Regions from separate parts of the Kitasatospora sp. NPDC057512 genome, predicted to be linked through region 1. Evidence: riboswitches for the same ligand, from Rfam matches in the RefSeq annotation. Region 1 holds a riboswitch; each other region holds the start of a gene.

Region 1 (11,993 bases):
GGTGGACGGCGAGTTCGCGCAGCCGGGCGCCGGTGGCCGGGTCCTCGGCGAGGTCGTGGGAGTGCAGCTGGGCGGGCCGGTCCCGTTCGCGCAGCAGCCGGGCCAGCAGGCTCTGCTCGGTCGGGACGGTCTCCAGGGCGCCGAGGCTGGCGCGGTCGAGGCCGTGGCCGACCGGCTGTCCGGGCCCGCCGCCGGGCCGCCGGGTGACCAGCATGCCGCGCCGGGCGCCGAGCAGGGCGGCGCCGGAGGCGAGGACGGTGTCCAGGGTGGCGGCCAGGCCGCGGGCGCGGGCGAGCCGCTCGGTGTGTTCGTACAGGCTGGTGATATCGGACAGACGTCCGGCCAAACGGTCCTGCACCGCGGCGGACGACGCCGTGCGGCCGTCCGCCGTGCCGTCCGGGGCGTCGACGGGGCCGGGGAGGTCCGGCAGGTCGAGGACGGTGAGCCCGCCCGCGCAGCCGGGTTCGACAGGCTCGGCGGTCGTCGTCGGGAGGGCCGTCGACGGGTGGGACTCGTTCATGCCGTCACTCCTGACGCGGTGCTACGTGCCATGCGAAACCCCCAGGTACGGCCAATGTGGAGCGAGCACGGCCAAAGGGCGTGTTTCGCCTCGATTCGCTACTACTCGTCATTGATCGACAGCAATGCCACCACTTCTACACAGGCCATTCGGGGCATGTCCAGATCCAGGACGACGCGGTGGCCCGTTCCACATCGATCGCGACCCGGTCGGGGGGCGCGCGGGGTATGCGCGCGCCGCTCGGCCGGGAGGCATGGAGCGGGCCGGGAACGGGCAGAACCGGGAGGACGGCCCGGGCGGCCGTCCGGATCGTATGTCCGTGCCGCCCGCGAGCCGGGTCGGCCGGAACTCTCTCACTCGTACGGTGGAACCAAGCGCGCCCGGGCGGCGTCCATCCGGTCGCGTACGGGATTCTCGTTCCAAGGGCTGTGCCCCGCGCGGCCCTTTCACGTCGTACTCCACACCTGCTCCACGTCGTGCCGCGCCGTCCGCCGTGCCGCCCGCCCCGCGCCGCGCCGCCCGGGTCCGTGCCGCGGCCGGTCCGTGCGGAGGATCCCGACGGACGCCGGCGGAGCGGAGCGAACCGAGCGGTCAGGGAAAGGAACGAGCGCCATGCGTGAGAACCCGAAAGACCGGTCGGAGGATCGTTCCGCCCGGCTGGCCGCGGCCCTGACGGCCGCCGTCGACCACCGTTGGCCCGTGGTGCCGGGCGCCGTGCTGCGCGACGGCCGCTGCTCCTGCGGCGACCTGGACTGCACCGTCCCCGGCGCGCACCCGCACGACCCCTCGCTGCTGGCCGCCACCACGGACGCCCGGATGGTGCGCTGGTGGTGGGAGCGGCAGAGCCCGGACGCGCCGGTGCTGGCCGCCACCGGCTCCACGGTCTCGGCGGTCAGCCTGCCCGCGGCGGCCGGCGCCCGGGCGCTGGTCTACCTGGGCGCGCTGCGGCTGCCGCTCGGCCCGGTGCTGGCGATGCCGGGCCGCTACGCGCTGTTGGTCGCCCCGTACTCGCTGGACGTGCTCGGCGAGATGCTGGCCCAACTCCCTTGGGTGCCGGGCTCGTTGCGCTACCACGGGGCGGGCGGCTTCCTGCCGCTGCCGCCCGGCGGCGCGGCCGTCGGGGTCCCCTCAGCCGGAGGCTGGGGGAGGGTGCGCTGGGTGCTCGCGCCGCGACCGGGCGTCGGCGGCGGGGTCTGGCTGCCGCAGGTCGGGCCGCTGCTGGGGGAGTTGGTGGAGGCGACGGTCCGGCTGGACAGCGGGCGTTCGGCCTACTGAGGGCCACCGGAGCGGGACGGGCTGTCGACACCGTCCGCCGGGCCCGGATCCGGGCCTCACCCGGGTCTCGGCCCGGGCCCGTCCAGGGGCTCCGAGCGGGGCGCTCCGGAAAAACAAAAGATCCGGCCGCTGGCGACGGGGGATGCACCAGCGGCCGGACTCTTTAGACAGTAACAAGGATCCGCGCCCGCGCCAATTTCCAAGACGCCCTCCACGCCCGGAAATTGCGCGTTCACCGCGACAATGTGACGCGTATCACGCGGATCCTGCGCCCTTTAGTTCAAGGTGACCTGACGGTTCACCAGGTTCGCGCGGGTGCGCCGCTCCTCGGCGGTCAGCGGGGTCCCGTCGGCGAGCACGGCGGCGAGCCGCTCGGCGAACTCGGCGGCCGGCTTCTCGCAGTCGGCGGCGGTCATCGCGAGCGGGAGGTCCCACACCGGGACGGTCAGGCCGTGCGCGCGGAAGGAGCCGACCAGGCGGGTGTCCGGGCCGAGCGAGGCCTCGCCGGCGGTGTTCAGCCGGGCCAGCGCGTCCAGCAGCTTCTCCTCGGGCACGGTCATCACCCAGCGCAGGTGGTTCTTGTCCGGGGTGCCGCACCAGTACGCGGAGTCGACGCTCGCGAGCTTCTCGGTCGGGATGGCCGAGGCGTTGGCGCGCTCCAGGGAGGCGGCGACCTCGCCGGTGGCGGCCTCGGCGTCCTCCAGCCAGAACTCGAAGCCGGTGTGCACGGCGGGCGTGAACGCGGCGGTGGTGTCCAGCAGGTCCTGCAGGCGGCGCCCGCCCGGGACGGTCCGGCGGGCCGGCACCGGGCTGCCCGGCTCGGTGGCCAGGGCCAGCTCCAGGGCGTCCGCGAGGTCGCGGCTGAGGTCGCCGGAGGCGGACTGGGTCTGCAGGCCGAGCAGGATCGAGCCGTCCTGGCGGCGCAGGGCAGGCCAGGCCAGCGGCAGCACGGTGGCCAGGGTCACCGACGGGACGTCACCGGTCGCGCCGTCGGCCACCCCGGCGGCCAGCGTCAGCGGCACCGTGGCGGCGGGCACCAGCTCGCGCAGCGCCACCCAGTCGGCCTCGCCCGGCAGGCCCTCGAACGGGCGGTGCACCAGCTCCTGCACCGCGTGCGAGGCCTCCCGGCCGTGACACGCCTTGTACCGGCGGCCCGAGCCGCAGGGGCAGTCCTCGCGGGCCCCGACCACGGGGATCTCGCCCGTGACGGCGGTGGTGGACTGGCGCTGCGGCGCCTTCTTGGCGGCCTTCTTGCCCATGCTGCGGCTCTCCCGGGAACGGTGGTCCTGTGTCCCGGGAAGCCTAACGACACATTCCCCGAGCCCGGCTCACGCGCTACGGGCATCGCCCCCGGTGCGCCGGGCGTGCCGGGCCCGGGCGGGCAGCGCCGCCCAGACCGTGACCTCGCCGGGGGCGTCGCGCACGCCCCAGTCGCTGGCCAGCTGGTCGACGATGCTCAGGCCGCGGCCGCCGCGCGAGGTCAGCGAGGGACTCGCGGGCAGCGGCCGGGTGGCCGCCCCGCCGTCCGTGACCTCCAGGGTGAGCACCCCGTCGGCGTGCATCTGCCAGCGGACCAGCACCCCGCCGGCCGGCTCGGCCGGACCCTCGGCGGGCTCCCGGCCGCCCTGCGCGGCGTTCGCCCCGGAGGGGACGCCGACCAGCACCTGCCCGAGCACCTCGGCCCGGGCGCTGCGGCCCAGGGCCGGCAGCGGGCCGAGCGGACGGGCGTACCGACAGGCGTTGCTCAACAGCTCGGAAAGGATCAGAACAGCATCATCGATGACCGGTTCGGGTATCTGCCGGTCACCCAGATCTCGACGCAGTCGGCGCCGTGCGACCCCGACACTCGCTGGGCCGTGCGGCACTGCCATGGTCGATGAAGTCGGCACTTCACGCGCCACCATCAACGCCACCCCCGGACCTCCTTCAGCGTATGCCGAGGGAGAGATGCCCCTTGGTAATGCGTCGGAAACGAACACCGGACGATCCCGCGAGCCCATTTCGAGTGCGGCGACCGACGGTCGACATCAGGTCATTCCACGCTCACCCTCCGTCGCCCGGATGCAAGAATTCCGGCAATTTCGTGCGAGGAAGGTTTGACTGCCGACCAGAGTGATCGGATCGGAGGAGTACGGCGGTCGGTGCGTCGGCGGATCACCGGCGGATCACCGGCCGAGCTGCGCCAGCACCTCCGCGGGCCGGTTGGTGATGATCGCGGACACCCCGAGCTCCAGGCAGAGCTCGACGTCGGCCGGCTCGTCCACCGTCCACACGTGCACCTCGTGGCCGAGCTCGCGCAGCCGGGTCACCAGCTGCGGGCGGGCCCGCACCAGCTCGATGCCCGGGCCGGCGATCCGCGCCCCGCCCGGCAGCGGCGAGCCCTCGCGGAGCCGGCCGAGCAGCGGCAGGGTCCGTTCGAACAGGAAGACCCGCCGGTACCGCGGCGCGGCGGCGGCCACCCGGTTCAGCGCGACCGGGGAGAAGCTCATGATCCGGGCGGACGGGCGGTCGCCCTCCCGGGTCGCACCGATCTTGAACCGCTCCAGGGTCCGCAGCAGCTCGGCCTCCACCCGGCCGCGGAAGCGCACCGGGTGCTTGGTCTCGATCGCCAGGTCCACCGGGCGGCCGCACTCCACCACCAGCTCCAGCAGCCGCTCCAGCCGCAGCACGCCGCGCAGCTCCGGGTCGGTGCTGGGGCGGCCGGTCTTCCAGGCGCCGAAGTCGTACGCCTCCAGCTCGGCGAGGGTCATGGCCGAAACGGTGCCCCGGCCGTTGGAGACCCGGCCGATCCGGCGGTCGTGCACGCAGACCAGCGCGCCGTCGGCGGTGACCCGGACGTCGCACTCCAGCGCGTCCGCGCCCTCGTCGAGCGCGCGCCGGTAGGCCGCGAGGGTGTGCTCGGGCAGGGCGTGGGAGGAACCGCGGTGGGCGATCACCTGGACGGGCGGCACGGTGCGCGCCGCCGCCGAGGACAGGTCTGGGCTGGTCACAGGCCCAACGATAGGCGGCGGAGGTGAAGCGCGGACAAAGACGGCCCCAACCTGTGGGGCCGTCTGCGGACCTGCGGGGCCCGCTCGGGCCCCGCTTCCTCCGCTCCCCCGGCTCCGTCAGCCCCGGGCGGCGCGGCGGCCGAGCGGGGTGAGCGCCCAGGTGGCCAGGGCCGGCACCAGGAAGGCGAACAGCGAGGCCGAGGTCCACTCCTGCGGGGTGAAGTGCAGCGCCTCCTGGGCTGAGGTCCAGAAGTCCGTCCACCAGTCCGCCACCTTGGTCGGCGCGATGAACTGGTAGACCGCGAAGCCGAGGGCCCACGGCAGCAGCATCAGCCAGCGGGACGGCGCGTCGGCGGAGAGGTTCCAGCCGCGCCGGCCGGCGCCGAGGAAGTAGTCCACCACGAGCACCGCCAGCAGCGGCACGAACACCGAGCCGATCAGGCCGAGGAAGCCGTAGTAGGTGTCGGTGAACTCGTCGATCTGCAGCGCCAGCACGGTGATCAGCACGCCGATCGCGCCGGAGAGCACCCGGCGGTCCACCTTCGGCAGCAGGTTCTGCACCGACATCGCGGTCGAGTACACGTTGGCGAAGGACTGGTCCGTCTCGCGCAGCACCAGCACCAGCAGGAACAGCCAGCCGGCCCAGACCCCGAGGAAGGAGTCGAAGATCCGGTTCGGGTCGCCGTCCGACTGCAGCAGCGCCATCAGGCCGAGCACGTAGCACCAGACCTGGGCGACGGTGTAGCCGGAGAAGCTGCCCCAGAACGCCGAGCGCGGGGTGCGCGAGTGCCGGGTGTAGTCGGCGGCCAGCGGGACGAAGGAGACCGACACCGCGATCATCGCGTCGGTGGCGCCGAGGAAGCCGTGCCAGTTGCCCGCGCCCGGGTCCGGCACGCCCTGGCGGCCCAGCTGGACGGTGAAGTACACCATCGCCACCGCGACCGCCCCGGCCACGAAGCGGCGCAGCACCGCGATCGAGCCCAGCGGCCAGATGGTCAGCGCGGTGGTCAGCGCGCCCGCGAGCAGGACGAACAGCCAGCGGTAGCCGGTGGTGTGCGCGACGGTCTGCGCGCCCGCCGAGATGGTCAGCAGCTCGAAGACGCCCCAGCCGATGCACTGCACGATGTTCAGCACCGTCGGCAGGTACGACAGCCGGGTGCCGAACAGTCCGCGCAGGTTCGCCATCGCGGGGGCGCCGGTGCGGGCGCCGATCAGCGCGGCCACGGCGAGCATCGCGGTGCCGACCGCCGTACCGATCGTGATCGCGGTCACCGCAGCGGCCAGCGACAGCTCGCTGCCGGGGGCGCCGAGCACGGTGGCGGCGGTGGAGAAGCCGATCAGGCTGACGCCCAGGTTCATCCAGAGCGCGAAGTGGTCCCGGAAGCGCAGCGTGCGCGGCGGTCGGGTGTCCAGGACCAGGGGCGCTTCGACGTGATCGGCGCGTTCCAGGAGGGCGGTCGCGCCGGGCGCGGGGGCGTCCGCGCCGGGGTCGGAGGCGTTCGTACCCGAAGAAGAGGATGGCGAAGCAGGCGGCATGGCCGATACTCCCTACGCCGGCATTACCCGGACAGGTTCCGGCGGTCAGCGCCCCCTCGACCGTCCGTCACTCGTGTGGCGTACGGTCGACATGCGCACTCTCAGCCTGGTGGGTCCAAGCTCCCGCGTGTCAGTTTGGAGCGACAGGCTAACCGGCGCGGGTGCGAACGCCCAAGGCCGAGGGCGGGGCGGTCCGCATCGCGGACGCCCGGTGGGGAGGGGAGCCTCGGCCGTCGGTACGGGTGTCGGTACAGGCGTCGGAGCCGGTGTCGGTACGGGTGTCGGTGCCGACGCGAGTGCCGGTGTCGGTGCCGGCTAAGGATTCTTATGAGTTCTTCAGAGGGGTCCTTACGGCAATCGAATCGACAGTGCGAAAAACTATGGTCCTTGGTTCTGCCAGCTATGGAGGTCGTCCGTGAGCACCGAGCGCGAGGTTGGGCCCACCGGGCCGCAGGGGGAGCAGCCCGCCGGGCCGGGGGCGGCCGAGTCCGCTTCCGCGGGCCCCGCTCAGGGCGGGCACAACCCGACCATGGCGTTCCGGCGGGTGCCCGAGCCGGAGGCGGCCGCCTCCGACGCGGCGCCGTCCGTCGACGCCGTTCCGGCCGAGGAGGTCCCGGCCGGGGGCGGGCACAAGCCCACCGTCGCCTTCACCAAGGTGCCCGCACCGGAGGCACCCGCCGAGCCCGTGGCACCCGCCGCGCCCGCCGTCGAGGAGCCGGCCGTCGACCCGGCCACCGGCTACATCGACGCGCCGCCGCCGGTCCTGCCGCCCGTCCCGTCGGCCCCGGCGGCCCCGGCGGCCGCCGCGCCCGCCGCCCCGGCCCTGCCGCCGGCCGGCAACCCGTACGCCACCCCGACCCACGGCGTCCCCGCCGCCGGCACGCACGAGGGGTACGGCGCCGCTCCGGCCGCCCCCGCCGCGCACGGCCACCACCCCTTCGGGGCCGGCCAGCCGCTCGGCGGCTGGGGCCCCACCCACGACTCCACCTCCGGCGGTGCCGGCTACCCCGGCGGCCCGGCGGGCCCGCTCGGCTACCCGGCGGAGTACCCCGGCGGTCCGGGCGGCCCCGGCGGACCGCGCAAGAAGCGCGGCGGCCTGGTCGCCCTGATCGCGGCCGTCGCGCTGGTCGCCGGTGTGGCCGGCGGCGCGCTCGGCGTGTCCGTCTCCGACCGTTCCGACCGCAGCAGCTCCGCGAACGACCACCGCAGCACCACCGTCCAGGCCAGCGACACCCAGAAGAACGAGCCCGTCCCCGGCTCGATCGCCGCCATCGCGCAGAAGGCGCTGCCCAGCGTCGTCACCATCAAGGCGCAGGGCAACGGCGAGTCGGGCACCGGCACCGGCTTCGTCTTCGACACCGAGGGCCACATCCTCACCAACAACCACGTCGTCGCGCCGACCCTCAGCGGCGGCAAACTGACCGTCAAGTTCGCCGACGGCAGCTCCTACAGCGCCTCGGTGCTGGGCCACGCCGAGGGCTACGACGTCGCCGTGATCAAGATCGACAACCCGCCCAAGAGCAAGCTGGCCCCGCTGCCGCTGGCCGACTCCGACAAGGTCAACGTCGGCGACGCCACCGTCGCGATCGGTGCGCCGTACGGCCTGGAGTCCACCGTCACCAGCGGCATCATCAGCGCCAAGGACCGCCCGGTGGCCTCCGGTGACGACACCGGCTCGCAGGCCTCGTACATGAACGCCCTGCAGACCGACGCCTCGATCAACCCCGGCAACTCCGGCGGCCCGCTGCTCGACTCAGGCGGCGCGGTGATCGGCATCAACTCGGCGATCCAGTCCAACGCCTCCGCCAACGGCCGGGCCGGCAGCATCGGCCTGGGCTTCGCCATCCCGATCAACCAGGCCAAGTGGGTCGCGGACACCCTGATCAAGACCGGAAAGCCGGTCTACGCCAAGCTCGACGTGCTGCGCAACGACGACTACAAGGGCGACGGCGCGCAGATCCAGACCAAGGACATCCAGGGCCAGCCCGCCGTCACCCCCGGCGGCGCGGCCGACAAGGCCGGCCTCAAGCCGGGCGACGTCATCACCAAGCTCGGCGGCGTCCCGATCGACAACGGCCCCGCCCTGGTCAGCCGGATCTGGACGCACAAGCCCGGCGAGACCGTCGACGTCGAGTACACCCGCAACGGCCAGACCTTCAACACCAAGGTCACTCTCGGCCAGCGCGAGGGCGACCAGCCGTAACCCCCGCCCGCACCGAAACGTGTGCACCGAACCCCGCCGGACCCGTTAGGCTGACCTCCGCCTGGAGAGCTGCCCGAGCGGCCTAAGGGAACAGTCTTGAAAACTGTCGTGCGGTGACCCCGTACCGTGGGTTCGAATCCCACGCTCTCCGCCGGTAGGAGAACCACCTGCTCAGGGCGGGTGCCGAGACCACTCGGCACCCGCCCTCGGTGTTTTCCGGGCCACGGTCGAGGGTTGGGGTTGACCCTGACACGGTGGCAGGGGGTGGAGTGGTCGCACCATGTTGAACATCGGAGACTTCGCCAGCCACGGCCGGGTGTCGGTGCGGATGCTGCGCCACTACGACGCGATCGGGCTGCTGCGGCCCGCCCGGGTGGACCCGGTCAGCGGCTACCGCTTCTACGAGGCGTCCCAACTGGCCCGGCTCAACCGGGTGATCGCGCTCAAGGAGCTCGGCTTCACCCTGCAGCAGGTGCGGGCCGTCCTGGACGAGCAGGTGGACGCGGCCGAGCTGCGCGGGATGCTGCGGCTGCGGCGGGCCCAGCTCGCCGCGGCGATCGCGGCCGACGAGCTGCGGCTGGCCCGGGTGGAGGCGAGGCTCCGGACGATCGAGAGCGAGGGGACCATGTCCGTGCAGGATGTCGTGGTGAAGCCGGTGCCGTCCGTCCGGGTGGCCCAACTGACCGGTGTGGCCGCGAGTTACGAGCCGGAGGACATCGGGCCGGTGATCGGGCCGCTGTTCGCCGAGCTGTGCCGACGGCTGGCCGGGGCCGGGATCGAGGCGACCGGCCCGTCCGTCGCCCACTACCAGGACGCCCCGGAGGGCAACGGCTCGGTGCTGGTCGGGGCGGCCGTCCCGGTCGGCCCGTCGGTGCGGGCGGGCGCGCACGACTTCGAGGTGGTCGACCTGCCGCCGATCGGGGAGGCGGCGACGATCGTGCACCGCGGCCCGATGGACGAGGTCCTGGGCGCGGGCCAGGAGCTGGCCCGCTTCATCGAGGAGAACGGCTACCGCTCGGCCGGCTACGCCCGGGAGCTGTACCTGGAGTGCCCGGAGGACCCGGCGGGGTGGGTCACCGAGCTGCAGGAGCCGGTGGTCCGCGGGTAGCCGGGTTTGCCCTCGACCCGGTCGAGGGTCCTACCGTCGCCCGGCATGACCACTGCCACCGCCACTGCCACCGTCGGTCCGCGGGCCGCGATGCCCCGGACGTACCTGCTCTGGCTGGCCGGGCTCCAGGCCGGACTGCTGGGCGACGCCGCGCTGTACTTCGCCCTCGGCTGGGCCGCCTCCGCGCACGGCGGCGGCGCGGCCGGGCTGGTCCTGACGGCGGTCACGGTGCCGCGCACCGCGCTGGTCCTGCTGGGCGGCGCGGTCGCGGACCGGTTCGGCGCCCGTCGGGTGATGCTCGTCGGGGACACGGTGATGCTGGTCGCGACCGCCGCGCTGGCGCTGGTCGCGGCCGACCGGGGCACACCGCTCTGGCTCCTGGTCGCGGCGGCGGCCGTGATCGGGACGGTCGACGCCTTCCACCTCCCGGCGAGCGGTTCGATGCCGCGCCGGCTGGTGCCCGCCGACCGGCTGCCCCGGGCGCTCGCCCTGCGGCAGGCCGGCGGGCAGGGCGCCGTCCTGCTCGGGGCGCCGCTCGGCGGCCTGCTGGTCGCGGCCGGCGGGCTGCCCGGCGCGGCGCTCGCGGACGCGGTGAGCTTCGGGGTCGTGCTGCTGGTCCTGCTGCGGGTGCGCCCCGGGGCGGACGGGCCGTCCGGTCCGCGGGTCGGCCTGCTGCGCGAGGCCGCGTCCGGCGTCCGGCTCGCCCTGGCCGACCCGCTGCTGCGGGCCGCGCTGCTGCTCACCGGTGCGGCGGCCGGGGCGCTGCTGCCGGTGGTGTCGCTGCTCGGTCCGCTGCTCGCCCGGGCGCACGGCTGGTCGGCCGGGACGGCGGGACTGGTGGGCGGCGGGCAGGCGGCCGGGGTGCTGGCGGTGGCCGTCCTGGTCGCCCGGCGGGGCGCGCTGCCCCGGGCCGGCGTGGGGGCGGCCGCCGGGCTCTGTACGGCGTCGGCGGGGACCGCGCTGCTGGCCCTGGCCGCGGGACCGGTGGCGGCGGTGGCCGGCAGCACGGTGGCGGGTCTCGGCTCGGGGCTCTTCGCCTGCCACCTCGGCCCGCTGGTGCTGACCGGCGCGCCGCCGACCCATCTCTCGCGGGTCCAGGCCCTGCTGACGCTCGTCCAGAGCCTGGCCCTGGTGCTCTCGAACGCCCTGCTGGGCCTGCTCGCGGACGCGGCGGGCGCCGCCCTGCCCACCCTCCTCTGCGCCCTCGCCACCGCTGCCGCCGGCCTCGCCGCCCTGGCCGCCCCGACCCTCCGCCGGGCCTGAGCCCACCCGGGCGTCTCTTCCGCTCCGCCCGTCCCGCTCCCCGTTCCCCCCGCGGCCCACTTGCCCGCCCCCTGCCGTCCGGGCAGAGTGCGGAGGTGGAGGCGGTCGGGCGGCGAGTGGAGGCGGCGATGAGTGATCTGACGGACCGACTGGCGCAGGGCCTCCCGGACGGGTCCGTGGTGGTGGACCCGGACGTGACCGCCGCGTACCGCCACGACATGGCGGGCTTCTGCGCGGCCGGGCAGCCCGCGGTGGTGGTGTTCCCGGAGACGGTCGAGCAGGTGCGACACGTGCTGCGCACCGCGACCGAGCTGCGCGTCCCCGTGGTGCCGCAGGGCGCCCGGACCGGGCTGTCGGGTGCGGCGAACGCGGTGGACGGCTGCGTCGTGCTGTCGCTGGTGAAGCTGAACCGGATCCTGGAGATCGATCCGGTGAACCGGATCGCGGTGGTCGAGCCCGGTGTGGTGAACGCCGAACTGTCCCGTGCTGTCGAGGAGTTGGGCCTCTCGTATCCGCCGGATCCGTCCAGCTGGGAGTCCTGCACGATCGGCGGCAACATCGGCACCGGGGCCGGTGGGCTCTGCTGCGTGAAGTACGGCGTCACCAGCGAGTACGTGCTCGGGCTGGACGTGGTGCTGGCGGACGGGCGGCTGCTGTCCACCGGCCGCCGGACGGCGAAGGGTGTGGCCGGGTACGACCTGACCAGGCTGTTCGTCGGCTCGGAGGGGACGCTCGGGGTGGTGGTCCGGGCGGTTCTGTCGCTGCGGCCGGCGCCCGCCCCGCAGCTGGCGCTGGCGGCGGAGTTCCCGAGCGCGGACACGGCCGGGGCGGCGGTCTGCGAGGTGATGGCGCGCGGTCTGACCCCGTCGCTGATGGAGCTGATGGACGCGGTCTCGGTGCGCGCCGTCAACGAGTTGGGGCGGATGGGGCTGCCGGAGTCCACCCAGGCGCTGCTGCTGGTGGCCTTCGACGGGCCGGACCGGGTGGCCGAGCTGGCCAGGGTCGCGCGGCTGTGCCGGGAGGCCGGGGCGACCGAGGTGGTGCCGGCCGAGGACGAGGCGGAGTCCGATCTGCTGCTGGCCGCCCGGCGGATGGCGC
Region 2 (11,993 bases), on a different contig from region 1:
CGACCTCTCCCCGGCCGACCGGGCCGCCCTGGAGGACGACCCGTACCCCGTCCCGCCGCGCACCGGCCTGGCCCGGCTGCGCCGCCCCCGCCCGTGGACCCTCGGGGACGTGGCCCGGCGGCAGCTCGGCGGCCACCCCGGCCTGACGGCCCTGCTGGGCGAGCCCGCGCTGCGGCACGGCCTCCTGCCCGGCCTGGCCCCCGCCGGGGCCACCGTGCTGCCGTACATGGAGCAGTCCTTCGGCGTCTGGTACGTCCGGGGCGGCCTGCGGGCCCTCGCGGACGCGGTATTCCGCCGCTGCGAACTGCGCAAGGTCGAGTTCCGCTTCGACACCCCGGTCACCCGGGTGGTCGTCGAGGGCGGCCGGGCGACCGGGGTCGAGACGGCGGCTGGCCGGATCGACGCGGACCTGGTGGTCTCCGCGATGGACACCGACGCCTTCTACCGCCACGGCCTGGCCGAGTGGCCGGGGATGCCGCCCGAGGAGTGGGAGCCGTACGAGGTACCCGGCCGCTTCAGCGTGCTGCTCGCCCTGCGCGGGCCCCGGCCCGAGGGCACCCCGCACCGCACGGTCGTCCACGCGGCCGACCCCGCCGCCGAGGCGAACGCCCTGACGCTCTCGGAGCCGCCCTGCGAGCGCCCCACCGTGCAGGTGCTGCGCCCGGACGACCCGGCGCTGCGGCCCGACGACGACCACGAGAGCGTGGTGCTGACCGCGACCGTCCCGGCCCAGGAGGAGGACGTCGACTGGACCGCTCCCGGGTTCGCCGACCGCTACGCCGACCGGCTGCTCGACCACGTGGACGCGGCTGGCCTGGGCCTGCGCGAGCGGGTGCTGTGGCGGGTCGTGCGCACCCCCGAGGACACCCGCCGGGAGACCGGCGCGCTCTTCGGCTCGGTCGCCCGCCCGGCCCTGGCCGGCTCCTCGGGCTCCTGGCTGCAGGCCGCGAACGAGTCCCCCGTCCCGGGCCTCTACCTGATCGGCGGCAACGCCCACCCCGGCGGCGGCCTCGCCCGCGTCGGCATGTCGGCCTGCATCACCGCCGGCCTGATCGGCCCGGCGTAACGGCCCGGTCAGGCCGGGTCAGCCCTGCTGGTGCCAGGTGTTCTGCTGCTGGTAGCCGTGGTTCTGGTCGTACATCGGCTGCTGCGGGATGCCCTGGGTGTGCGGGTCGGGCTGGGGCTGCCACTGCTGGGGCTGCTGCTGGGCGGTCTGGTCCCAGGCCTGCTGGTGCTGCGGCTGCTGCTGGTAGCCCGCGTACGGGTCCTGCTGCTGGCCCGGCTGCTGCGGGTAGCCGCCGTACGGGTCGGGCTGCTGCTGGGGGTAGCCGCCGTAGGTCTGCTGCTGGTCGTAGGCGTAGGCGGGCTGCTGCTGGGTCTGCCACTGCTGCTGGTCGTAGCCGGCCTGGTAGGCGGGGGCGTACGGGTCCTGGGGCTGCTGCTGGACCTGCGGCTGCTGCTGCTCGTAGTACCCGGGGGCGTAGACGCCGTCCTGGGCGAGCTCCTGCATCTCGAAGGCGGCGGTCTGCTCGACCTCCGGCACCTCGTCGGGCACCGGGGAGGGCACCTGGGAGGACACCGGCGCGGGGGCCGGGCTCTCCTCGACGGGGCTGACCTCGCCGACCCGCTTGCGGGCGACCGCGGCGGCGCCGCCGGTGAGGGCGCCGAGCAGCGGCACCTTGGCGAGCGGGCCGGGCAGGCTGCCGTCGGGCTTCCGCAGGGACCAGCCGGTCTGGTGGCCGCGCTTGACCGAGAGGGTGACGAAGGCCTGTCCGACCGCGAACAGCGCGGCGCCGGCCCCGATCACCACGACCGAGCCGAGGACCATCCCGGCGGCCACGCCCAGGAAGCCGGCCAGGGCCACGACCCGCCAGTGCAGCGGTGCCCGGTTCTGCAGCAGCACCTCCGCGACCAGCCAGAGCGCCACCACCGCCAACGCGACGTACAGCAGCAGGTATCCGATGCCCATCCGCCCCGCTACCTCCAGTCGCGTACCCGCGCGTGTGCGCCGCGCGTGTGCGGCGACTGTACCGGTTCAACGGCCGGGGTACCGCATCGCGTTCCCGCCGCCCGGGGCACCGGCCGCACACGACCGAGCCCGCCACCGGCGGTACGGTGACGGGCTCGTGAACACCCGGCGTCGCCGCGGCCGGAGCAGGCCGGCCCAGTGGCCGCTCAGCGCCGGTGCAGCCCCAGGTTCTGGTAGATCTCCAGCGTCGCCGTCGAGTGGTTCAGCGTGATGAAGTGCAGACCGGGCGCGCCCTCGGCGAGCAGGCGCTCGGCCATCGCGGTGGCGTGCTCGATGCCGATGGCCCGCAGCGCCGCCGGGTCGTCGATGGCCGCCCGCAGGCGGGCCTCCAGGTCGACGGGGAAGGCGGAGCCGCTGAGCTGCGGGAAGCGCTCCAGCTGCCTGGCGTTGGTGACCGGCATGATCTCCGGGATGATCGGCGTCTCGCAGCCGGCGGCCGCCACCCGGTCGCGCAGCCGCAGGTAGTCGTCCACCTCGAAGAACATCTGGGTGATCGCGTAGTCGGCCCCGGAGCGGATCTTCGCCACGAAGTGCCGGATGTCCTCGTCCCAGTCGGTCGAGCGCGGGTGCATGTTCGGGGAGGCCGCGACGCCGACGCAGAAGTCGCCGATCCCCTTGATCAGCTCCACCAGCTCGTACGCGTAGGTGACGCCCTCGGGGTGCTTGACCCACTCACCCATCGGGTCGCCGGGCGGGTCCCCCCGGACGGCGAGGACGTTCCGCACGCCCTGGTCGGCGTACTGGCCGATGATGTTGCGCAGTTCCGCGATCGAGTGGTCCACCGCGGTGAGGTGGGCGACCGGGGTCAGGGTGGTCTCGGTGGCGATCCGGCCGACCATGTTGACGGTGCGCTCGCGCGAGGAGCCGCCGGCGCCGTACGTCATACAGACGAAGTTGGGGTCGAGCGGTTCGAGCCGGCGGATGGCGTCCCAGAGCCTCTGCTCGCCGACCTCGGTGCGGGGCGGCATGAATTCGAAGGAGAAGGAGCGCTTGCCGGCCGCCAGGAGTTCGCGCACCGTCAGTGCGCGATCCGTTCTCGTGGAAGCGATTCCGAGTGCCATGCTGGCAGGCTATCCGGCGTTCGAAGGGGCCGGACAACCGTATTCCATCTATTGAGACAACTGATGGAAGACGTTCCGTTTCGTCCCCGGAGCGACTCCGCCGCCCCTCGCCCGCGCCCCCGGCGGAGCCGCTCGCACACCCGTTCCCAGCCGCACCGCTACGCTTGCTGCACCCCAGAGAACCAGCGGAGCCCCATCGTGACCTCGTCCAGCACCCGGCCGGCCAACCCCGGTTCGGCCCTCAGTGCGGCCACCAGTGCGACCGGCAACGCGGCCGGCAGTGCGGCCAACCCCATGGACGTAGAGGACGTCCGCACCCGTGTCAACGCGGCGCTCGCCGCGTTCATGGACGGCCAGTCCGTGCTGCTCGACAAGATCTCGCCCCAGCTGGCCCCCGCCGCCGACGCGCTGCGCGACTTCCTGCTGGACGGCGGCAAGCGGCTGCGCCCGGGCTTCTGCTACTGGGGCTGGCGCGGCGCCGGCGGCCCGGCCGCGGGTGCGACCGGCGACGCGATCGCCAACGCGGCCGCCGCCCTGGAGCTGCTCCAGGCCAGCGCCCTCGTCCACGACGACCTGATGGACCGCAGCGACACCCGCCGCGGCCTGCCCTCGATCCACCGCCGCTTCGAGGCGCTGCACCGCGACAGCGGCTGGCGCGGCGACCGCGAGCAGTACGGCACCTCGGCCGCGGTGCTGCTCGGCGACCTGCTGCTGATCTGGTGCGACGAGCTGTTCCTGCGCTCCGGCCTGGAGCCCGCCGCCGTGCTGGCCGCCAAGCCGGTGTTCGACCTGATGCGCACCGAGGTCATGCTCGGCCAGTACCTGGACGTGCTGGAGCCGGTGGCCGGCGACTCGACGGACGAGGGCGCGCTGGAGCGGGCGCAGACCGTCCTGCACTACAAGTCCGCGAAGTACACCATCGAGCGGCCGCTCCAGGTGGGCGCGTTGCTGGCCGGCGCCGGGCCGGAGCTGGTCGAGGCGTACGGGGCGTTCGGGCTGCCGCTGGGCGAGGCCTTCCAGCTGCGCGACGACCTGCTCGGCGTCTTCGGGGACCCGGCCGTCACCGGCAAGCCGGCCGGGGACGACCTGCGCGAGGGCAAGCGCACCCTGCTGGTCGCGCACGCGATGCGGGGCCTGCCGGCCGCCGACGCCCGGCACCTGGACGAGCGGCTGGGCGCACCGGACCTGGCGGCCCCGGAGGTCGCCGAGCTGCGCGGGCTGGTCGCCCGCAGCGGGGCGCCGGAGCTGGTGGAGCGCCGGATCGAGGAGCTGATGCGGCAGTCGCTGGCCGCGCTGGAGGCGGCGCCGCTCGCCGACGAGCGGGCCCGTGCGGTGCTGCTGGCACTGGCCGAGGCCGCCACCGTCCGCAAGTACTGAACGTACCGACGGACGGCGACGGCCTCGGGCCGGTCCCGCGGAACCGCGGACCGGGTCGGATCAGACCGCGGCGCGCACCCGGCGGGACAGCTCGGCGGCGGCCGCCCGGGGGTCCGCCGCGGCCGTGATGGCCCGCACCACGACGACCCGGCGGGCACCGGCGGCCAGCACCTCGTCCAGGTTGCCGAGGTCGATCCCGCCGATCGCGAACCACGGCCGGTCGGTGTCCTGCTTCGCCGCGTACGAGACCAGGCCGAGGCCCGGGGCCGGGCGGCCCGGCTTGGTCGGGGTCGGCCAGACCGGGCCGGTGCAGAAGTAGTCCACCCCGGGCTCGGCGATCGCCGCGTCCACCTCGGACTCGGCGTGGCAGGAGCGGCCGATCAGCACGTCCTCGCCGAGGATCGCCCGGGCGGCCGGCACCGGCAGGTCGTCCTGGCCGAGGTGCAGCACGTCCGGCCGGGCCGCGTGGGCGACGTCGGCGCGGTCGTTGACGGCCAGCAGCTTGCCGTGCCGACGGCAGGCGTCGGCGAAGACCTCCAGGGCCTCCAGCTCCTGCTTGGCCTCCAGGCCCTTGTCGCGCAGCTGGACGATGTCCACCCCGCCCGCCAGCGCCGCGTCCAGGAACTCGGCGAGGTCGCCCTGCTCCCGGCGGGCGTCGGTGCACAGGTACAGCCGGGCGTCGGCGAGCCCGGCGCGCGGCGTGTCCGCCGCCATCAGATCAGCATCGCCTGGGCGCGGCGCTTGACCTCGGTGCCGCGGTTCTCCCGCAGCGCCTGGATCGGGCTGCCGGGCAGCGACGGGTCCTCGGTGAAGAGCCACTCCAGGATCTCCACGTCGTTGTACCCGCAGTCCCGCAGGACGGTCAGGGTGCCGGACAGGTGCTTGACCAGGCCGGGGCCGTCGATGAACGCGGCCGGGACCTGCAGCGACTTGTTGGGGCCGCGCCGGACGGCGATCAGGCCGCCGTTCTTGACCAGGTCACGCACCTCGGTGACCCGGACCCCCCACTGCTCCGAGATGTCGGGCAGGTACATCCAGTCGGTGACCAGGGATTCAATCTTGCTTTCGATCTCACTCACGCCACCAGACTGCCACCTCCGCGGCCCACCGCGCACCAGGCGCTACCCCGCGACGGCCGCCTTCAGCGGTACCGCGGGGTCGGCCGCCCGGGCCGGGTCCAGCGCGGTGCCGCGCTCGATCAGCCGCCGCCCCTGGGCCAGGTCGCGCGGCCGGTCCACGGTCAGCAGCGCGCTCGGCACGCCGTCGCGCAGCCAGAGCACCGACCAGTCGGCGCCCTGCGGGTCGCCGCGCCGGACCAGCTCGTCGCCCTCGGCGTGCCGGCCGGCGTACTGGACCATCCGCCCGAACTGCTCGGACCAGAAGTACGGCACCGGGTCGTAGGCCGGCGCGTCCGCGCCCAGGACGGCGGCGGCCACCGCCTCGCCGGACCGCAGCGCGTGGTCCCAGTGCTGGACGGCCAGCCGGACGCCGGCCCGGGCCGAGGGGTAGCTGACGCAGTCGCCGGCCGCGAAGACGCCGGGCACCGAGGTGCGCAGCCGCCCGTCCACCAGGACGGCGCCGGTCGCGTCCAGCTCGACCCCGGAGCCGGCCAGCCAGCCGGTCGCGGGGCGGGCCCCGATGCCGACCACCACCTCGTCGGCGGGCAGGTGCGAGCCGTCCGCCAGCAGCACCGCGCCGGGCTCGACGGCGGCCACGCCGACCCCGCAGCGCAGCTCGACCCCTGCCTCGGCGTACCAGGCGGCCATCGCCGAGCCGAGCTCTGTGGGCAGCGCGCCGGGCAGCGGCGCCGGGCCGGCCTCGACCACGGTCACCTCGCAGCCCGCCGCGCGGGCCGCGGTGGACACCTCGGCGCCGATCCAGCCCGCGCCGACCAGCACCAGCCGCAGCCCGGGGCGCAGCAGCGCGCGCAGCGCCAGGGCGTCGTCCAGGGTGTGCAGCAGGTGCGCCCGCTCGGCGCCGGGCAGCGCGCGCGGGACGGCGCCGGTGGCGATCACCAGCGAGCCGTACGGGAGGTCGCCGCCGTCGGTGTGCAGCACGCCGGGGGTGAGGCCGGTGGCGCGGCGGCCGGTGAGCAGCTCGATGCCGAGCTGCCCGTAGTCGATGTCCAGGGCGGTGGAGTCGGCCTTGCCGAGCAGCACGTCCTTGGAGAGCGGCGGCCGGTCGTACGGCGCGTGCGGCTCCTCGCCGACCAGCGTGATCGGCCCCTGCCGGCCGCCCTGCCGCAGCTTGAGGGCGCACTGCGCCCCGGCCAGCCCGGCTCCGACGACGACCACCCGATCCGTTCCGCTCAGCTCTGCCACGCCCGCCACTGTACCCAGCGCTACGCGGCGGCTTCCGGGCCGTCCGCCCCGCCCACGGCCGCCGGGCCGCCGGGCCGACCCGCCGCCCCCACCGGCCGTCCCCGCCCGCCGTCCGCCCCGCGTACGGGCCTTCGGCCGGGTCGACCCCCGGCGTTAAGGTGGGAGCACCACACGGGAGCCCGGCGGACCGGGCTGAGAGGCGGGCTGACACGGCCTGCGACCGTCCGAACCTGATCCGGGTCATACCGGCGAAGGGAGAAGAGCAGCCTTGTCACGCTTGCCATCAGGCACCCATGCCGACGTGCTGGTGATCGGCGGGGGCGTCATCGGCCTGGCCGTCGCCTGGCGCACCGCACTGCGCGGGGCGCGGAACGTGATCGTGGTCGACCCCGCCCACGGCGGCGGGGCCGCCGGGGTCGCGGCCGGGATGCTCGCCCCGGTCACCGAGCTGCAGTACGGCGAGGAGCCGCTGCTGCGCCTCGGGATGGCCTCGAACGAGCGGTACGCGGCCTTCGCCGCCGAGCTCTCCGAGGCGAGCGGCGGCCTGGACACCGGCTACCGCCGCTGCGGCACGATCGCCGTCGCGCTGGACTCCGACGACCGCGAGGAACTGCGCGAGCTGTACGCCTTCCACCAGCGGCTGGGCCTGGACTCGACCTGGCTGACCGGCCGGGAGGCCCGCAGGCTGGAGCCGATGCTGGCCCCCGCCGTCCGCGGCGCCCTGCACGCCGCGGACGACCACCAGGTGGACCCCCGGCGCCTGCTCACCGCCCTGGTCGCCGCCTGCGGGCGCGCGAACGTCCTGCTGCACCGCGCCGAGGCCGTCGAGCTGCTGGTCGAGGACGGCCGCGCGACCGGGGCCCGGCTGAGCACCGACGAGACCGTGACCGCCGACCAGGTCGTGCTCGCCGCCGGCCCGCACAGCCACCGGCTGCCCGGTCTGCCCGAGGGGGTGCTGCCCGCGATCCGCCCGGTGAAGGGGCAGGTGCTGCGGCTGCACGTGCCGGAGGCCTACCGGCCGTTCCTCTCCCGCAACGTCCGCGCCGTGGTCCGCGGCCGGCACCTGTACCTGGTCCCCCGGGAGAACGGCGAGCTGGTGGTCGGCGCGACCACCGAGGAGCAGGGCTACGACACCACCGTCACCGCCGGCGGGGTGTACGAACTGCTGCGGGACGCCCACGAGTTGGTCCCGGGGATCACCGAACTCCCGCTGCGCGAGACCTCGGCCGGGCTGCGCCCCGGCTCGCCGGACAACGCCCCGCTGCTGGGCCCGACCCCGCTGCCCGGGCTGGTCGCCTCCACCGGCCACTACCGCAACGGCGTGCTGCTCACCCCGGTGACCGCCGACCTGGTCTCCGAGTACCTGGTCACCGGTGAAGTCCCGGAGCTCGCAAGGCCGTTCACCCCCACCCGGTTCTCCTCCGAATCCCCCGTCGCGAAGGCCTCCGCATGACCGAGATCGCCCTGACCGAGAACGCCCCGAACGGGCACGCCGTGAACGAGCCCGCCCCGAACCCGGTCGCCCCGGCGGAGATCGCCCTGACCGTCAACGGCGAGCCCCGCCGGGTGCCCGCCACGACCACCCTCGCCGAGCTGGTGGCCTCCGTCAGCGCCGCCAACACCGGTGTCGCCGCCGCGCTCAACGAGGCCGTGGTGCCGCGCGGTTCGTGGCCCGGGACGACGCTGAGCACCGGCGACCGGATCGAGATCCTCACCGCCGTCCAGGGAGGCTGAACCATGGCCGACGATCTGCTGACCATCGCCGGGACGGCCTTCTCCTCCCGGCTGATCATGGGCACCGGCGGCGCGCCCAGCCTGGAGGTCCTGGAGCGCGCGCTGCTCGCCTCCGGCACCGAGCTGACCACCGTCGCGATGCGCCGGGTCGACGCCGGCACCCAGGGCTCCGTGCTGGACGTGCTGACCCGCAACGGCATCCGGGTGCTGCCCAACACGGCCGGCTGCTTCACCGCCGGCGAGGCCGTGCTGACCGCCCGGCTGGCCCGCGAGGCGCTCGGCACCGACTGGGTCAAGCTGGAGGTGATCGCCGACGAGCGCACCCTGCTGCCCGACCCGATCGAGCTGCTGGACGCCGCCGAGACGCTGGTCGACGACGGCTTCACCGTCCTGCCGTACACCAACGACGACCCGGTGCTGGCCCGCAAGCTGGAGGACGTCGGCTGCGCGGCCATCATGCCGCTGGGCTCGCCGATCGGTTCGGGCCTGGGCATCCGCAACCCGCACAACTTCCAGCTGATCGTGGAGGGCGCGGGCGTCCCGGTGATCCTGGACGCGGGCGCCGGCACCGCCTCCGACGTGGCGCTGGCGATGGAGCTGGGCTGCGCCGCGGTGATGCTCGCCTCCGCGGTGACCAGGGCTCAGGACCCGGTGCTGATGGCCGAGGCGATGCGGCACGCCGCCGAGGCGGGCCGGCTCGCCCACCGGGCCGGCCGGATCCCGCGCCGCTTCCACGCCGAGGCCTCCTCCGCGATGGCCGGCCGGGCCGACCTGGACACCCGCGAGCACCCGGCGTTCTGAACCCGTCGCACATGTCACAAGCCGGTCCCGGAGGCGGTGTCCGCCGGGACCGGGCGCCCTCACGCCCTAGACTCTCCGAGTGGACATGGCACTGCACGACCCCCTGATCGGCGCCCTGCTCGACAACCGGTACCGGGTCGAGCAGCGGATCGCGACCGGCGGGATGTCCACCGTCTACCGGGGCACCGACACCCGTCTCGACCGGGTGGTCGCACTCAAGGTGATGCACCCCTCGCTGGCCGGCGACGAGGGCTTCACCGCCCGCTTCATCCGCGAGGCCAAGGCGGTCGCCAGGCTCACCCACCCCAACGTGGTCAACGTCTTCGACCAGGGCGCGGACGGCGGCCACGTCTTCCTCGCCATGGAGTACGTGCCCGGCCGCACCCTGCGCGACCTGCTGCGCGACCGCGGCGCGCTGTCCGTCCGGGCCGCGCTGGACGTGCTGGAGCCGGTGCTCGCCGCGCTCGGCGCCGCCCACCGGGCCGGCCTGGTCCACCGCGACGTCAAGCCCGAGAACGTGCTGATCACCGAGGGCGGCCTGGTCAAGGTCGCCGACTTCGGCCTGGTCCGGGTGCTCGGCACCGCCGACGGCGCGCCCACCTCGACCACCACCGCGACCGGCGGCACCGTCATGGGCACCGTCTCCTACCTGGCCCCCGAGCAGATCCTCCCGGACGCCCCCACCGACCAGCGGGTGGACGTCTACGCGTCCGGCATCCTGCTGTACGAGATGCTCACCGGCCGCCGCCCGCACACCGGCGACAACCCCGTCCAGGTCATGTACAAGCACCTGCACGAGGACGTCCCGGCCCCCTCGCTGGTCGCCCCCGCCGTCGGCCCCGAACTGGACGCGATAGTGGCCGCCGCCTGCGCCCGGTCCGCCGACGCCCGCCCGTACGACGCGGTCGAGCTGCTCGCCGCGCTCCAGCGGGTGCGCCGCTCCCTCACCCAGGCCGCGCTGGACGCCGAGCCGCCGGCCTCCACCCGCCCCAGCCCGCGCTACCCGACCAGCGAGCCGACCTCGGTGATCCAGCCGCTGCCGCGGCCTGCCGAGGCCCCGCCGACGGAGCGCACCAGCGTGCTGGACGTGCCGCCGGAGCTGATGGACGAGCTGCTCGCCGAGCCGCGCCCGTACGACGAGCCGACCCCGGTGCACCGGCGCCCGCACCGGCCGGGCCCACTGCGCCGCCTCCCCCGCAGGACGCTGGTCTGGACGGCCGCGCTGGCCGCGCTGGTGCTGGCGATCGGCGGCGTCACCTACGGGATCTCCGAGGGGCTGTACGGCTCGGTGCCGGGCGTGCTCGGCAAGGACCGGGCGGAGGCGCAGCGGGTCCTGGACAAGGAGGGCCTGCACGGGAGGTTCGTCGAGGTGTTCAGCGAGTCCGTCCCGTCCGGGCAGGTGATCTCCACCGACCCCGGGGTGGGCGCGCGCACCCGCAAGAGCGACAGCGTCACCGTCACCCTCTCCAAGGGCCCCAAGCGGATCGCGGTGCCGGACCTCACCGGGAAGAGCGCCGCCGACGCCGCCGCGGCCCTGACCGGCGCCCAGCTGACCAGGGGCACCGTGACCGGGACCTACGACGACACCGTGCCCGAGGGCTCGGTGATCAGCAGCTCGCCGGCGGCCGGGCAGCTGCTGCAGGAGAACAGCGCGGTCTCGCTGGTGGTCAGCAAGGGCATGGTGCCGGTCCCGAACGTCACCGGGATGAGCAAGGACGACGCGCAGAAGGCGCTCCAGGCCGCGGGCTTCACCATGCAGACCAGCGGCTGGGACGTGTTCGGCGCGGTCACCTCCTCCGGCCAGAGCCCGGCGGCGGGCGAGCGGCGCCCGCAGCGCAGCGTGGTGACGGTCAAGTTCTCGCTGTTCTAGGGCGGGGTCAGCGCAGCGGCCCGTCGCCGGGCTCCTCCTGGTAGGAGTAGCGCTGCTCGCCCCAGGGGTCGGCGAGGTTGTGGTAGCCGCGCTCCTCCCAGAAGCCGCGCCGGTCGGCCCGCATGTACTCGACCGCGCGCACCCACTTGGGACCCTTCCAGGCGTACAGCCGCGGCACCACCAGCCGGACCGGGAAGCCGTGTTCGGCGGTGAGCGCCTCGCCGTTGCGGTGGGTGGCGAGCAGCGTGCGCGGGTCGGCGAAGTCGGCGAGGCGCAGGTTGGCGCTGTAGCCGTACTCGGCCCAGACCATGACGTGGGTGACGCCGGGCGCCGGGGGCACCAGGTCGAGCACGGCGGCGGCCGACACGCCCGTCCACTCGTTGCCGAGCACCGAGAACTTGGTCACGCAGTGCAGATCGCCGACGACGGTGCTGCGCGGCAGGGCGTCGAAGGCCTCGAAGTCCCAGCTGTGCTTCTCCGCCGAGGCGGTGGCGCCGAACACCTGGAGGTCCCAGGTCAGCGGCTTGAAGCGGGGCACCGGCCCGTAGTGCAGGGCGGGCCAGCCGCGCTGCGCGCGCTGTCCCGGGGGGAGCCTCGGGTCAGACGGCGGAAGCGGTTCGTGTTTCGACTGACCCATGGATCCATGGTGACAGACGGCGGACGAGCCTCGGCGCGCGCCCCTTTGCGCGGATCCGCGCCCCTGCCCGTACGGCCCAGTGGTCGGCCACCCACCCTCACGTTTCGCCATGAATCGGATATTCCGACACATGTCCTAGTGAGTGTGAACTTACTGGAATTTC
Region 3 (4,465 bases), on a different contig from region 1:
GGCAGGTAGACCTTGTTGCCCTGGGCCGCGAACTCGGCGGACTTCTCGGCCATGCCGGCCAGGGCCTCGGCGTCGAACTCGCTGGAGACGGCGGTGGAGCCGTCGCCGTGCTCGTCGCGGATCTTCTGGGAGATCTTCATCGAGCAGAACTTCGGGCCGCACATCGAGCAGAAGTGCGCGGTCTTGGCGGGCTCGGCGGGGAGGGTCTCGTCGTGGAAGTCACGGGCGGTCTCCGGGTCGAGGGCCAGGTTGAACTGGTCCTCCCAGCGGAACTCGAAACGGGCGTCGGAGAGGGCGTCGTCCCAGGCCTGGGCGCCGGGGTGGCCCTTGGCCAGGTCGGCGGCGTGCGCGGCGATCTTGTAGGTGATCACGCCGGTCTTGACGTCGTCCCGGTTGGGCAGGCCCAGGTGCTCCTTGGGCGTCACGTAGCAGAGCATCGCGGTGCCCCACCAGGCGATCATCGCGGCGCCGATGCCCGAGGTGATGTGGTCGTAGCCGGGGGCGACGTCCGTGGTCAGCGGGCCGAGGGTGTAGAACGGCGCCTCGTCGCAGATCTCCTTCTGGAGATCCATGTTCTCCCGGATCTTGTTCATCGGGACGTGGCCCGGGCCCTCGATCATCACCTGGACGTCCCGCTCGCGGGCGATCCGGCCGAGCTCGCCGAGGGTCTTCAGCTCGGCGAACTGCGCCTCGTCGTTGGCGTCCGCGATCGAGCCCGGACGCAGGCCGTCACCGAGCGAGAAGGTGACGTCGTAGGAGGCGAGGATGTCGCAGAGCTCCTCGAAGTTGGTGTAGAGGAAGTTCTCCTGGTGGTGGGCCAGGCACCAGGCCGCCATGATCGAGCCGCCGCGCGAGACGATGCCGGTCTTGCGGCGCGCGGTGAGCGGGACGTAGCGCAGCAGCACGCCGGCGTGGACGGTCATGTAGTCGACGCCCTGCTCGCACTGCTCGACGATGGTGTCCCGGTACACCTCCCAGCTCAGCTCCTCGGCCCGGCCGTCCACCTTCTCCAGGGCCTGGTAGAGCGGCACGGTGCCGATCGGCACCGGGGAGTTGCGCAGGATCCACTCGCGGGTGGTGTGGATGTTGCGGCCGGTGGAGAGGTCCATGACGGTGTCGGCGCCCCAGCGGGTGGCCCAGGTCATCTTCTCCACCTCCTCCTCGATCGAGGAGGTGACGGCCGAGTTGCCGATGTTGGCGTTGATCTTCACCAGGAAGTTGGTGCCGATGATGGCCGGCTCCACCTCCGGGTGGTTCACGTTGACCGGGATGACGGCCCGGCCGCGGGCCACCTCGGCCCGCACGAACTCGGGCGCCAGGCCCTCGCGCAGCGCCACGAACTCCATCTCCGGAGTCACCACGCCCCGCTTGGCGTAGGCGAGTTGGGTGACAGCGGCACCACCGCGGCCGCGCAGCGGACGGCGCGGGCGGCCGGGGAAGACGGCGTCCAGGTTGCGCAGGTTCCCGCCGCGCGGCGAGGTGTGCTTGATCCCGTCGTCCTCGGGGCGCGGCTCGCGGCCGTCGTACTCCTCGACGTCGCCGCGCTGGCGGATCCAGGGGTCCCGCAGCGCCGGCAGGCCGCGCCGCACGTCGGGCTCGTACGACGGGTCGGTGTACGGGCCGGAGGTGTCGTACAGCGGGACGGTCCCGCCGTTGGTGAGCCGCACCTCGCGGTACGGGACGCGCAGGTCGGGGCGCGATCCCTCGCGGTAGGCCTTGTGCCAGGCCGGGGTCGGGTAGCCGGTGCGCTCGCTGCTGGGGGTGCTCCGGACAGACTGCGGCTGTGCTTCGAACGTGGTCATCTGACCTCTACTCCCTACGCCGGCATTACCCGGTCAGGTTCCTGCGGTCGACGCAGCCGTCGGTCCGTCCGTCGACGTCCCGGTCAGCGTCCTCTCAGCCCGGTGCTCCGAGCTCCCGCGTCGCAGGCGGTGTTGCCTGCACACGACGCCCAACACCGTAGCGAGCGGATCGCCGCAGGTCCAGAGCGCCTCACGGGCCGGCGGCCGACCGCGTCCACCGACCCCCGCGGCCGAAAGTGTCCTCCCGCCCCCCATAATGCTCACCAATGCTCCGCAGACGCTCCATCAAAGTGTGTACGGCCCAACCGGGTCGCACTCACCCGGGGTTTCGCGGCTTTGACGACTTTTGGGGGAAATGCATCGTGCGCATGCGTCACGTGGCCGGGCTGAGCGCCGCCGTGGTCTCCGCGGTGGTGGGCCTGCCACTGCCTGCGGCCGCGGCCGAGCCGACCGCCGTCCTGTACGTCCAGGGCGGTCTCTGCAAGGACAGCGGACCGGGCACCCAGGCCCAGCCGCTCTGCACCATCCAGGCCGCCGCCGACCGGGTACTGCCCGGCCAGACCGTGGAGGTCTCGCCGGGCACCTACCCCGAGGACGTGACCGTCCGGCGCTCCGGCGAGCCCGGCAAGCCGATCACCTTCCGCGGCACGGGCCGCATCGGCAAGCTGTCCTCCCTCCCGGGCAGGACGTCGACCTTCCCTGTCATCGCCGGCCCGCTGCGACAGGCGGTGAAGATATCCGGTCAGCACGACGTCGTGTTCTCCGGCTTCGACGTGACCCACTTCGAGCTCGACGGGGTCAGCCGGGTCGAGCTCTCCGGCAACTGGATCGAGCAGCGGGACGACAAGATCGCTCGGCCGGCCGTCGCCGTCACCGGCGCCAGCGACCACGTCCGGATCGAGCGTTCGGTCGTCCGCGCGACCACCGGTGGTGTGAAGGTCGGTGCGGGCATCGCCGGGACGGTGATCGCCGGCAACGACTTCACCTCCTCGCTCGGGGGGTCGGCCGTCTCGGTGACCGACGCACCGGGCACGGTCATCACCCACAACACCACCTACCTGACACCCGAGGTCGCCATCGACCTGGCCGGCTCGTCCGACCACTCGACGATCACCAACAACATCGTGGCCGCGAGCGCCATCCAGGTGGCCGCCGGCTCGACCGACGGAACCACCCTCGACTACAACGCCGTCTGGTCCTACAACCCCGAGCGCTGGCCCAGCTACAAGTGGGCTGACGTCGCCTACCAAATGGCCCCAGAGCTACAGGCCGGGACCGGCCAGGGCCAGCACGACGTGAACTACCACATCCCGTTCGACCTCGATTTCACGCCCCTGTCGGTGCCCATGTCCTCCGCGGGCAACTGGCAGGCCCGCAGCGTGATCGACTCGGCCGGCCCCGAGGCGCCCGGCGTTCCGACCGTCGACCTGTTCGGCCACGACGCGTTCGACCACGAGGACGTCGCCAACACCGGACCGAACGGCGGGTTCCGCGACCGTGGCGCGTACGAGGTCATCGGCACCCTCAGCGCCAACCTCACGGTGACCCCGGAGAACGACGTCGACCCGCTCGCCGTGACGGTCAGGGCCAACCCCGTCAGCCCCTCGCGGATCACCGGCTACTCCTACGACTTCGGCGACGGCCCGGCCAAGCCGTGGGAGAACCGGTCCTCCGAGCGCCATGTGTACGCCAAGCCCGGCACCTACACCGTGCGGCTGACCATCACCGACGAGTTCGGCACCACCCGAACCGAGGAGCGGAACGTCACCGTCGACTACACCCCGGCCGGCTACACCGCGATCGCGCCGACCCGCATCCTGGACTCCCGCCAGCCCGGCAGCCGCTACCCGCGGCTCGGCCCCGGCGAGACCATCGACCTGGACCTGCGCAACCGCGTCTCCGGCTCGGCCGGCACCCTGGTGCCCCCGGGCGCGACGGCCGTCGTACTCAACCTGACCGCCACCGAGGGCACCGCCAACAGCCACCTGGACGTCTACCCGTCCGCCGCCGCCCGGCCGACCACCTCGAACGTGAACTTCGGCCCCGGTCAGGACGTCGCCAACCTGGTGACCGTGCCGATCGGCCCGGACGGCACGGTGGTGGTACGCAACAACGCGGGCTACGTGCACACCGTCGCCGACGTCCTCGGCTACTTCACGGCCGGCAGCCCCGACCGCTTCACCTCCGTCGCCCCGGCCCGGCTGCTCGACACCCGGTCCGACGCCGCCCCGCTGACCGGAGGCACCCCCCGACGGCTCCAGGTGGCCGGCACCGGCGGCGTCCCGGCGGGCGCCACCTCGGCGGTGCTCAACGTGACCGCCACCGAGTCCGCCTCGGCGGGCTTCGTCACCGTCTACCCCGGCGGGACCCAGCGCCCCGCGGCCGGTTCGAACCTCAACACCGCCCCGGGCCGGAACATCCCCAACCAGGTGGTGGTCCCGCTGGGCGCGGACGGGAGCGTCGAGATCTTCACCAACGCCGCCTCCTCGCACCTCGTGGTCGACGTCTTCGGCTACTACGGCCCGGACGGCAAGGGCCTGTTCACCCCGGTCACCCCGACCCGCCTGCTGGACTCGCGGAGCAGCACTCCGTTCGGTCCGTTCTCCAGCCGTACGGTCGAGGGCGTGCCCGCGCGCGCGACCGCCGCGGTGGTCAACCTGACG

The links. A riboswitch is a leader RNA that binds a small molecule or an ion and turns the genes downstream of it on or off. The one in region 1 is predicted to bind thiamine pyrophosphate.
Region 2: linked by a shared signal. The riboswitch ahead of thiO (glycine oxidase ThiO) and the one ahead of ACFU6K_RS12380 (purine-cytosine permease family protein) in region 1 are both predicted to bind thiamine pyrophosphate.
Region 3: linked by a shared signal. The riboswitch ahead of thiC (phosphomethylpyrimidine synthase ThiC) and the one ahead of ACFU6K_RS12380 (purine-cytosine permease family protein) in region 1 are both predicted to bind thiamine pyrophosphate.

The regions. Positions count from the first base shown of each region.
Region 1 covers NZ_JBHVET010000139.1:974-12,966, forward strand. The annotation lists gene ACFU6K_RS12355 (PP2C family protein-serine/threonine phosphatase) at 1-520, opposite strand, end outside; gene ACFU6K_RS12360 (bifunctional DNA primase/polymerase) at 1,133-1,795, shown strand; gene ACFU6K_RS12365 (DUF5926 family protein) at 2,071-3,054, opposite strand; gene ACFU6K_RS12370 (ATP-binding protein) at 3,124-3,708, opposite strand; gene ACFU6K_RS12375 (glycerophosphodiester phosphodiesterase) at 3,961-4,785, opposite strand; gene ACFU6K_RS12380 (purine-cytosine permease family protein) at 4,903-6,321, opposite strand; TPP riboswitch at 6,314-6,458, opposite strand; gene ACFU6K_RS12385 (trypsin-like peptidase domain-containing protein) at 6,737-8,524, shown strand; tRNA gene ACFU6K_RS12390 (tRNA-Ser) at 8,588-8,675, shown strand; gene ACFU6K_RS12395 (MerR family transcriptional regulator) at 8,805-9,632, shown strand; gene ACFU6K_RS12400 (MFS transporter) at 9,678-10,895, shown strand; gene ACFU6K_RS12405 (FAD-binding oxidoreductase) at 11,024-11,993, shown strand, end outside.
Region 2 covers NZ_JBHVET010000047.1:4,013-16,005, forward strand. The annotation lists gene ACFU6K_RS05915 (phytoene desaturase family protein) at 1-1,066, shown strand, start outside; gene ACFU6K_RS05920 (hypothetical protein) at 1,085-1,969, opposite strand; gene metF (methylenetetrahydrofolate reductase [NAD(P)H]) at 2,176-3,090, opposite strand; gene ACFU6K_RS05930 (polyprenyl synthetase family protein) at 3,289-4,467, shown strand; gene thiE (thiamine phosphate synthase) at 4,528-5,181, opposite strand; gene ACFU6K_RS05940 (Rv2175c family DNA-binding protein) at 5,181-5,546, opposite strand; gene ACFU6K_RS05945 (NAD(P)/FAD-dependent oxidoreductase) at 5,589-6,797, opposite strand; TPP riboswitch at 6,950-7,062, shown strand; gene thiO (glycine oxidase ThiO) at 7,066-8,241, shown strand; gene thiS (sulfur carrier protein ThiS) at 8,238-8,522, shown strand; gene ACFU6K_RS05960 (thiazole synthase) at 8,526-9,323, shown strand; gene pknB (Stk1 family PASTA domain-containing Ser/Thr kinase) at 9,409-11,193, shown strand; gene ACFU6K_RS05970 (molybdopterin-dependent oxidoreductase) at 11,201-11,830, opposite strand.
Region 3 covers NZ_JBHVET010000670.1:35-4,499, forward strand. The annotation lists gene thiC (phosphomethylpyrimidine synthase ThiC) at 1-1,802, opposite strand, end outside; TPP riboswitch at 1,797-1,931, opposite strand; gene ACFU6K_RS31575 (PKD domain-containing protein) at 2,171-4,465, shown strand, end outside.